3 linked regions of the Phragmitibacter flavus genome follow. The protein of the gene in region 3 binds, or shares a complex with, the protein of the main gene of each other region. Links are inferred from orthologs where the notes say so. Each region holds a gene or a part of one and is shown on either strand. Other genes may lie near its edges.

The links. Proteins that work in one complex are often made in the same cells at the same time.
Region 1: the proteins of nuoD (region 3) and FEM03_RS15645 are in contact, whole or in part, in a cryo-EM structure (PDB 6ZJN), measured with the Thermus thermophilus proteins. The link is inferred for Phragmitibacter flavus from one-to-one orthologs. Residues at the interface, in WP_223903221.1 of Thermus thermophilus: Pro35, Ser36, Asp139, Gly141, Ala142; in WP_096411122.1 of Thermus thermophilus: Ala224, Glu225, Gln226, Glu227, Ala295, Trp297, Phe298, Arg299.
Region 2: the proteins of nuoD (region 3) and nuoB are in contact, whole or in part, in a cryo-EM structure (PDB 6KHJ), measured with the Thermosynechococcus vestitus proteins. The link is inferred for Phragmitibacter flavus from one-to-one orthologs. Residues at the interface, in WP_011057128.1 of Thermosynechococcus vestitus: Pro17, His18, His19, Pro20, Ser21, Met22, Val25, Arg27, Met29, Thr31, Ile38, Asp39, Cys40, Glu41, Pro42, Val43, Ile44, Gly45, Tyr46, Leu47, His48, Arg49, Gly50, Met51, Lys53, Ile54, Asn57, Arg58, Pro65, Tyr66; in WP_011056552.1 of Thermosynechococcus vestitus: Leu46, Met47, Tyr48, Thr50, Ala51, Cys52, Phe54, Ile55, Glu56, Ala58, Ala59, Ile61, Gly62, Ser63, Arg64, Phe65, Asn76, Pro78, Thr89, Thr91, Lys93, Met94, Ala97, Leu101, Met123, Phe124, Ser126, Asp127, Ser128, Tyr129.

What each region holds. Positions count from the first base shown.
Region 1 is NZ_VAUV01000011.1:88,108-91,126, reverse strand. What follows is about bases 13-2,960. They hold FEM03_RS15645 (complex I subunit 1/NuoH family protein), read left to right. Parts: upstream 13-859; coding sequence 860-2,062; downstream 2,063-2,960. Other genes in these bases: FEM03_RS15635 (NADH-quinone oxidoreductase subunit J family protein), read left to right, coding at 2,744-2,960; FEM03_RS15640 (NuoI/complex I 23 kDa subunit family protein), read left to right, coding at 2,072-2,617; FEM03_RS15650 (hypothetical protein), read left to right, coding at 13-628. In the rest of the region: more of FEM03_RS15650, read left to right, coding at 1-12; more of FEM03_RS15635, read left to right, coding at 2,961-3,019. UniProt on the Escherichia coli protein: NDH-1 shuttles electrons from NADH, via FMN and iron-sulfur (Fe-S) centers, to quinones in the respiratory chain. The immediate electron acceptor for the enzyme in this species is believed to be ubiquinone.
Region 2 is NZ_VAUV01000014.1:125,659-128,543, forward strand. The notes cover bases 13-2,826. They hold nuoB (NADH-quinone oxidoreductase subunit NuoB), read left to right. Parts: upstream 13-1,061; coding sequence 1,062-1,592; downstream 1,593-2,826. Other genes in these bases: FEM03_RS18400 (beta strand repeat-containing protein), read right to left, coding at 13-845; FEM03_RS18410 (NADH-quinone oxidoreductase subunit C), read left to right, coding at 1,634-2,212; FEM03_RS18415 (outer membrane protein), read right to left, coding at 2,352-2,826. Also shown: more of FEM03_RS18400, read right to left, coding at 1-12; more of FEM03_RS18415, read right to left, coding at 2,827-2,885. UniProt on the Escherichia coli protein: NDH-1 shuttles electrons from NADH, via FMN and iron-sulfur (Fe-S) centers, to quinones in the respiratory chain. The immediate electron acceptor for the enzyme in this species is ubiquinone.
Region 3 is NZ_VAUV01000002.1:273,555-276,507, forward strand. The notes cover bases 9-2,890. They hold nuoD (NADH dehydrogenase (quinone) subunit D), read right to left. Parts: upstream 2,139-2,890; coding sequence 879-2,138; downstream 9-878. Other genes in these bases: FEM03_RS03180 (NYN domain-containing protein), read left to right, coding at 9-314; FEM03_RS03185 (NADH-quinone oxidoreductase subunit NuoE family protein), read right to left, coding at 351-851; FEM03_RS03195 (DUF3313 family protein), read left to right, coding at 2,382-2,890. In the rest of the region: more of FEM03_RS03180, read left to right, coding at 1-8; more of FEM03_RS03195, read left to right, coding at 2,891-2,953.

The sequences.
Region 1 (3,019 bases), on a different replicon or contig from region 3:
GTTGGTGGTGGTGAGTCCTGCATCGACGGTTTTTTATATCGGGATCGATAACACTGGGACTGGAGAGTTTGAGCAGGAGGGGGGAGGTCGAGTCGATAACAAGTATTATTGGGAGAACGGTGATTACACCACGGTGGATGGCATCAGTGGCTCGGTGGGTGAGCTTTGGACCTCGGGGATGGAGCCGTGGCTGGATGCTTCATCCATTTTGGGGTTTGCCCGTGCGATCACTTCCGGTGCAACGACCCACCATATCTATTTCCAGCTTGGGGCGGATGAGGTGGGGACCGATAAGAGTTTGACATTTACCGTCGATTTTTATGGGGGTGGACAGGGTGCGGGGTTGCCTGGAACGACGCACGATATCGATTTTTACTTGAACGATGTGAAGTTTCATACGGTGACAGGAATGACGGCTGCGGGCCAGCTCATGGTGGTCAATGGCATTGATGTGAGCACCTTGAGTGAGGGGGAGCACGTGTTGTCGTGGGTGCGCACTGGAGGCAATGCGGGATGGATCAATGTGGATTATCTTTCGTTGGTGGCGGTCCCAGAACCATCCCGGGCGTTGCTAGCGATGGTGGGGTGTGCGGTTTTGTTTGGTGGGCGTCGCAAGGGCCGATTTTAAGCTCGAACAGGGGTGGAGGAGTCAACCAACGGTCGGGGTGGGTTTGTCGCGCTCATTGCCGGAGTGGCGATGTGTCCTGATGATCATGGAATTCCGGTGTCGAACCTCAAGTTTTCAGCAGGAATAGCGGCTGAAAACGGGCGCTTGTGAAATTTTTCACAAATTCGGGTTGCTGGTTGGCGCTTCAATCGCATGATGGGGGGTATCCAATTTTTTGGCCGTCCGTTTGGCATGACTCTCACCCTCGCCACCATCGACTTCGTTTTCCTCATCGCCTCGGTGTTGAAGATCGTGTTTTTTGCGTTCATGGTCATTTTGCCCATGGTGGCCTATTCGGTGTATGCCGAACGTCGGGTGAGCGCGATCATTCAGGATCGGGTGGGGCCGAACCGCACGGGGATTCCGTTGACGCTGTTTGGATTCAAGAAGGACGTGGGAATTTTTGGGATCGGTGGATTGATTCAACCGTTGGCGGATGGATTGAAGTTTTTCCTGAAGGAGGATTTCACTCCGGCGCACGTGAACAAGTTTTATTTCTGGCTGGCTCCGGCTCTGGTGATGGTGCCGGCCATGGTGACGGCGGCGGTGGTTCCTTTCGGCAGTGAGTTGAACTTTAGCTGGCTGGCAAATTTCGGGGTGACGAGTTCATGGATTTACGAGCCGGTGCCGTTGGTGATTGCGGATCTGAATGTGGGGCCGCTGTTTATTTTTGCGATCTCGTCCTTGGGGGTTTACGGGATTGTGCTGGCGGGGTGGTCGTCCAATTCAAAGTATCCGTTTCTTGGTGGCGTGCGCAGTTCGTCGCAGATGATTTCGTATGAGATCTCGCTGGGGCTTTCGATTGTGCCATTGTTGATGATTTTCGGAGAGCTGAACCTGTCGAAGATGACGGAGTATCAAGATGCGCATGGCTGGTTGCTGTTGCCATTGTGGGGGGATGGTTTGTCGGTAGGACGCTGGGTGCTGCTGGTGCCGATTGCGATTTCGTTCGTGATTTTCATGATCTCGATGTTTGCGGAGACCAACCGGGCACCATTTGACTTGCCGGAGTGCGAGACGGAGTTGGTGGCGGGTTATCACACGGAATACAGTTCGATGAAGTTTGCGCTGTTCTTCATGGGTGAGTATGCAGCCATGATCATTGGTTCGGGATTGGCAGTGACCTTGTTTTTCGGCGGTTGGAGCATTCCTTTTGCACCTTATTTGGGATTGAGTCATGAGGCCGGGGTGACGCCGTTCTGGCTGGGCCTGCTGCACATTGCGAGCTTCCTGACCAAGGTGGTGGTTTGCATCATTGTTTTCATCTGGGTGCGCTGGACCTTGCCGCGTTTCCGATATGACCAGTTGATGAAACTGGGCTGGTTGGTGTTTTTCGAACTGGCGCTGGCCAATGTGATTCTCACGGCGGTGCTGATGTTGTTTTTCAAAATCTAACTTGTTGTCATGGCTACTGTTGTTGTTCAACGCCCCAAGCTGAAATGGCATGAACGCTGGTTTATCTCCACGTTCGCCAGAGGCATGGCGATTACTTTTGGTCACGCGGTGCGCACCTTTCGCTCCATCGTGGGCGGCAGGACGGAAGTGACAATGCAATACCCGGAGGAGAAGTGGGATTCCCAGCTTCCAGAACATTATCGCGGGGCTCCTGCATTGGTGACGGACGAGCATGGCCGGGAGCGCTGTGTGTCATGTCAGTTGTGCGAGTTCATTTGTCCGCCACGGGCAATCACCATCGTGCCAGAGGAGATTCCCTCCAATGATCCATGGGCGAAGGTGGAGAAGAGGCCGCGTCAGTTTACGATTGATATGATCCGCTGCATTTACTGCGGCATGTGTGAAGAAGTTTGTCCAGAGCAGGCCATTTTCCTGCGCAAGGATTATGCGATTACCGGTGAGACCCGTGCGGAGATGGTGCACGACAAAACGAAACTTTACCAAATCGGCGGCGTGCGCACCGGATTGGTCAACAAGTGGAACGAACTGAAATAGATGAAAGTCGGAAGTCGGAAAGCGGAAGTCGGAAGTTGTTTGGTGTTGATCACTGGACGGCATGATGACGTCATCTGGCTTTCTGGCACTTCCGACTTCCGACTTCCGACTTCCGACTTTTAACCTATGCCTGCTGCCCTGTTTTATCTTTTTGCAATCGTCACGCTCGGCTTTGGGGCGATGGTGGTGATTTGCAGGAACCCGGTGGCGAGTGCGCTGTCGCTGGTGATGAGCTTTGTGGGATTGGCGGCGTTGTTCATCAGTCTGGACGCCTACTTCATTGGGATCATTCAGATCCTGGTTTATGCCGGGGCGGTGATGGTGCTGTTTTTGTTCATCATCATGTTGCTGGACATCAAGGCTGAAGAAGGTCGCAAGCCGAATGTGGCAGCGGTGGTGGGC
Region 2 (2,885 bases), on a different replicon or contig from region 3:
TTGTTGCCGCCAACGAGGAGGCCGTTGCCGCCGGTGAGGCTCATGGAATTCACGGTGAGCTGGCCGGCGCTGTTGACGACGAACTGGTTGCCGCCGCTGATGCTGAAGGCTCCGTCCACGGTGACCGCACCGCCGTTCCCGCCGGTGAGACCGCCGGAAGTTTGGGTGTAGGAGGCGAAGGTTTCGGAGCGGTTGTTGAAGTTGATGAGTCCGCCGGAGACGGTGATGTCGGCACTGTCGACAATCTGATGGTTGGTGGTGTTCCAGGCAAGGGTGCCGCCGGTGGAGATGTTGACGTCGTCATTGAGGGCGGTGACGCTGGTGTTTTTGGCGAGGGTGAGGGTTCCCGCGGTGATGAAGGTGGTGCCGGTGAGGGTGTTCGCGGCAGAGCCGCCAAGAGTGAGGTTGGCAGCGCCGGATTTGGTCATGCCACCAGAGCCGAGGAGGCTGCTGTTGGTGACGGCGGTGGCGTTGGCGGTGATGGTGGGGGTGGCACCTTGGAGAGAGATGGTGCCGCCGGTGAGGGTGTAGGAACCGGCGTTGGGGGTGTTGAAGGTGATGCCGTTGGTGATGATGCCCGTGGCGACGGTGACGGTTCCCGCAGTTCCGGCCGCGCCGCCTCCAAAGATGGCGGTATCGGTGCTGAGGTTGGACCACACGGAGAGGGTGTCGGCGTTGTTCCAAAAGGCGTCGGTGAGGTTCCAACCGGTGCCGCTGCCTTCGGTGATGACGCCCGCGCCTACGCCGTCGGTGTCATAGGTGTAGGGGATGGCGGGCAGGGAAGGAAGGGTCGCCAAAACGCTCAGGGTGACGAAAAAGCGAGTCGGAACGGTTTTAAAATTCATGAGCTAAAAAATGTTCTATCAAACAGCGAGGGGTGAAGCGAGGAAATTGTGTGGAAGGGTCGTCCCGAACCATGCGGAGAAGAAAGAAGGTGAAGTGCAGGTTCGTGGCCCTTCGGTGCCGGGCTTGTGAAAATTTTCACAAACTGGTTGCTGGTCCCTGAGGGGAGGGCGTAGAATGCGATCGCAGCCCTCACCCTCTGCAAACTTGCCCGGCTTATGTCTGAAACGACGATTACCCCTTTTGGCTACGATTCGAAAATCGAGAGCAACGTGGTTGTTACGCGGCTGGATGCGGCGATCAACTGGATGCGCAAAAACTCACTTTGGCCGATGCCGATGGGGCTGGCCTGTTGCGCGATTGAGCTGATGGCGACGGCGTCTTCGAGGTATGACATCTCGCGCTTTGGGGCGGAAGTGTTTCGGTTTTCACCGCGTCAGGCGGATGTGATGGTGGTGGCGGGAACGGTGACTTACAAGATGGCGCTGGCAGTAAAGCGGATTTGGGATCAGATGCCGGAGCCCAAGTGGTGCATTGCCATGGGTGCCTGTGCGAGCAGCGGCGGGATGTATCGCAGTTATGCGGTGTTGCAGGGGATTGACCGGTTGATTCCTGTGGATGTTTACATTTCAGGTTGCCCACCACGGCCTGAGGCGCTTTTGGAAGGCTTCTTTCGTTTGCAGCGCAAGATCGAAGGCGAGAGCTCGCTGTTGGAACAGAAAAAAGAGATGGTGTCGGAGATGGGCTAGAGATTGAGTTGATGGTTGAAAGTCTGACTTGATGTGATGTTATGAAGACCGCTGCAGAACTGGTTGAGGCGTTGAAAAAGGAGTTTGGTCCCGCGATGGTGACTTCGGGCGAGTTTCGTGGCGAGCAGTGGGTGACGGTGGAGCTGGGCCGCTTGAAAGAGGTGATGAGCTTCTGCAAGAACACGCTGGAGTTTGATTTTCTGATTGATGCTTCAAGCGTGGATCATGGCGACATGGAGCCGCGCTTTGAAGTGGTGTATGAGCTCTACGGGATGCTGACCCATCACGCGCATTTGCGGGTGAAGGCTTTGGTGGATGAGGAGCACGAAGTGCCGACGGTTTCCGATTTGTGGGCGACGGCGAACTGGCATGAGCGCGAAATTTTTGACATGATGGGGATTCGTTTTGCGGGTCACCCTGATCTGCGGCGCATTTTGATGTGGGAAGGCTATCCGTTCTTCCCGCTGCGCAAGGAGTTCCCGCTGGCAGGCAAAGCGAGTGAGATGCCGGAAGTGGCATTTACCGGGATTGCACCGCTGGAAGGTGGACCGTTTGTAACGTCACCGATGGATGCGAATACCATTGAACGTGAGCCTCGCGCGAAGACGTTTGAGGGGTGAGGATAAATGACTGATGCGAAGAAGTTACTTCGCGGTCTTGGCTGGACAACAAAAAAGCCGGCGCTCTTTGAGGAACGCCGACTTGTTGGTTTTTAGTAGGTTTTGGGGGAAATATTACCGGTGGTCTTTCCGTGATTGATTAGAAACGGTAGGACAACTTCACTTGCAAGGTGTGGAAGTCGAAGTCGCGGTCGGAACCACGGGAATCGGTTGATCCAGCGCGAGCGGAGAAGGCGGCAGGGCCACTGAGGTTGGTGACGTAGTCGCTGTCGCCGAGGTCGGTGTAGAGGTATTCCACGGTCATCGAGATGTTGCGGGTGATGCGGGCTTCAAGGCCGCCACCGAACGCATAACCGATGTTGTCGCTGTCGCTGGGTTCGTTACGGGAACGAACGGTCGCCGGGGTGTCGGTGAGATAGCTGTATTCAACATCACCATAAGCAAGACCGCCGGTGACGTAGGCAAGGAAACGATCGGTGATCAAATAACCGGCGCGAAGGCGACCGGTGACGAGGTAATCGAGTTCACGCTTTTCTGTGTAGAAGGCGGGGGTGCTGGAGAAGCCGCTTTGTTCCTGGCTGACGTCGGTTTTGTTGATGTCGGCAAGGAAGCCGATGACAAAACGATCGATCTGGAAGTCGTAACCGGCATGGGCACCGAAGGTGAGGCTTTC
Region 3 (2,953 bases):
TAAAACGAATGCGCCTGTTGCAGGATCTGACCGGGGAGCGGGTGGTGGTGGTGTTTGATGGCCGCGGTGGCAAGGTGTCGGATGAGAGAGAGGCGGAGGGCGTGCAGGTGTTTTATTCAGATGACTCGATCTCGGCTGATGGGGTGATTGAGCGGTTGGCAGCGAAGTATGCGCAGCAGGTTACGCTGCGGGTTTGCACGGGCGACGGGATGGTGTGGGAGACTGTCGGGGCGCTGGGCGCGGGGTGGATTTCGCCGGAGACGCTGGCTTATGAGGTGCAGCTGGCGGAGGGGGATTTGGGTCGGAGGCTTTGAAGCGAAGTAAAACTTCGCGGTCCCTTGTTGCGGGAGTTACTCGTATCTCGCGAGAACTTCGGGGGCTTTGTCGGGAGTGATGCCTTCGAAGAAGTCGTCTTCGACCATGCAGACGGGGGCGAAACCACAACTGGCGAGGCATTCGGCAAATTCGATGCTGTATTTGCCATCGGGACTGACGGCAATCGGGTGATGATGGTCGACGTGGGAGCGGTCGATGTTGGCCTCCTTGCAGAAAGACTCCATCAATTCGTAGCTGCCGGCCATGGCGCAGGAGAGGGTGCGGCAGACGCGGACGTGGTATTTTCCTGGGGCGGTCTGGCGGAATCCAGGATAAAAGGTGACGACTTCGAGGACCTGGATGGGTTCGAGCGAGAGCTTTTGGGCGACCCAGTTAACGGCTTCGTCGCTGATGTAGCGGAAGTGGTGCTGGATGAGGTGGAGGAGCGGCAGCACGGCGCTGCGTTTGGAGACGGGATAATGGGTGATGACTTCATCCATTTTTGCTTCCAGTTCCGTGGGGACTTCGAGGGCCATGATCGCTTGAAAAAGAAAAAGGTTTTACTACCGGTCGCACTCGCCCATGACGAAGTCGAGACTGCCGAGGATGGAGGGCACGTCGCTGACCATGTGTCCGGGCAGGAGTTTGGAGAGGATGCTGAGGTTGACGAACGAGGGGCTCCTGATTTTCATCCGGTAGGGAACGCCGCCGCCTTTGCTGCAAATGTAGAAGCCAAGTTCGCCTTTGGGGTTTTCGGCTCCGAAGTAGACTTCGCCGACGGGGGCTTCGAGACCCTGGGTGGCAACGATGAAGTGATGGATGAGTTCCTCCATCTTCATGAGGACCTTTTGCTTGCCTGGGAGGCGATTTTTGGGGTCTTCGTAGTTGATGGGACCGGAAGGGATGCTGGCGAGCACCTGATTGAGGATGCGGATGCTCTGGCGCATTTCCTCCATACGGACGAGGTAGCGGTCGTAGCAGTCGCCGGTGGTGCCGATGGGGATGTCGAACTCGTATTGTTCGTAGTCGAGATAAGGATGGGCTTTGCGGAGATCGAAGTCGATGCCGCAAGCGCGCAGGTTGGGGCCGGTGATGCCGAAGGAGATGGCGTCTTCCTTGGTGATGATGCCGAGGCCCTGGGTGCGGTCGATGAAGATGCGGTTTTTGGAGAGCAGGGCGTCGATTTCGTCGATGACGGCGGGGAGTTCGTTGAGGAATTTTTTGAGTCCGCTGATGAAAGCCTCGTTCATGTCGCGGGTGTGGCCGCCGACGCGGGTGAAGCTGGTGGTAAAACGGGCACCGGTGAGCTGCTCGCTCAAATTGTAAATGGTTTCACGCTGGGTGAAGGTGTAGAGGAACACCGACATGGCACCAACGTCCATGGCGAAAACGCCGACGCCCAGAAGGTGCGATGAGAGGCGGGCCATTTCACAGCAGACGACGCGCAGGGCTTTGCCACGGGCGGGGAGTTCCCAGCCCATGAGTTTTTCAACGGCCATGGCGTAGGCGACGTTGTTGGCGAGGGGGGCGAGGTAGTCGAGCCGGTCGGTGTAGGGCACGAACTGATTGTAGTGCATGTTCTCGGCGATTTTTTCGTCGCCGCGATGCAGGAAGCCGACGTCGGGATCGGCTTTGGTGATGATTTCGCCGTCGAGTTCGAGGACGAGTCGCAAAACGCCGTGGGTGGCGGGGTGCGATGGTCCCATGTTGATGACGAGTTTCTCACCGATCATGTCGGTGACGGCTTCGTCGTGCGCCTGTGCGTGTAGCGCCGCCTGGGCGGCGATGTCCGGTGCATCAAGCTCTTGAACCGTTTTAGCCATAGTTGCTTACTTACTTTATTAAAGGGGGACTCGTCTGTCGGTTTGAGTATTCCGCAATGGGACGGAGCGGCAAGGCGAATTTGTGAAAAATTTCACAAGCGGAGAAGAGTCGTGGAATTTTGGAGTGCGGCGCTCTGCCGCCGATTTGGGAGGAGACGGGGGAAACCAATTGCTGAAAATCTTGTTCATCCTGTCTCTTGATGGGAAGGCGGATCAATGTATGAATGACGTCCCCCACCGACCATGAGACTCTTGTTATTCTTTGCCGCGATCAGTTGTTTGTTGATGGTTTCATGCCGGTCGACGAATCAGATGCTGAAGGCGAGGCCGGCACAATTGAGTTCTTTTGTGGAGTTTCCGGATCAGATGAAAAAATCGCGGGAGAGGGCGCCGTTTCACAAAGTGTGGAGCTCCCCGAATCCTGAGGTGAGGGGGCGGGCGATTCCGAAACGGCAGATTTTTATTGCCCCGGTGACGTTGCAACACCTGAGGCCGGTGGGGAAACCACTGGTGCGCAAGGAGATTGAGCTGGGCAGCATCACGAGGGATGAAGCGGGAATGGCGAAGCAGCTGAGGCAGGAGTTTGCGGGTGCTTTTGCGCGTTCGGAGCGCCCGCGTTATGTGCTTTCGAGGTATCCGGGCCCGGACACGGTGACTTTGGAACTGGCGTTGGTGGAGTTGAATCCGACCAGTCCAAAGGGAAATGTGGTGAAGACGGGTCTGAAGTTCGTGATCGGTCCGTTTGCCGGATTGGGTGGTTATTTTACCAAGGGGAATGTGGCGATCGAGGGGAAGGTGCGCAATTCGCAGACGGG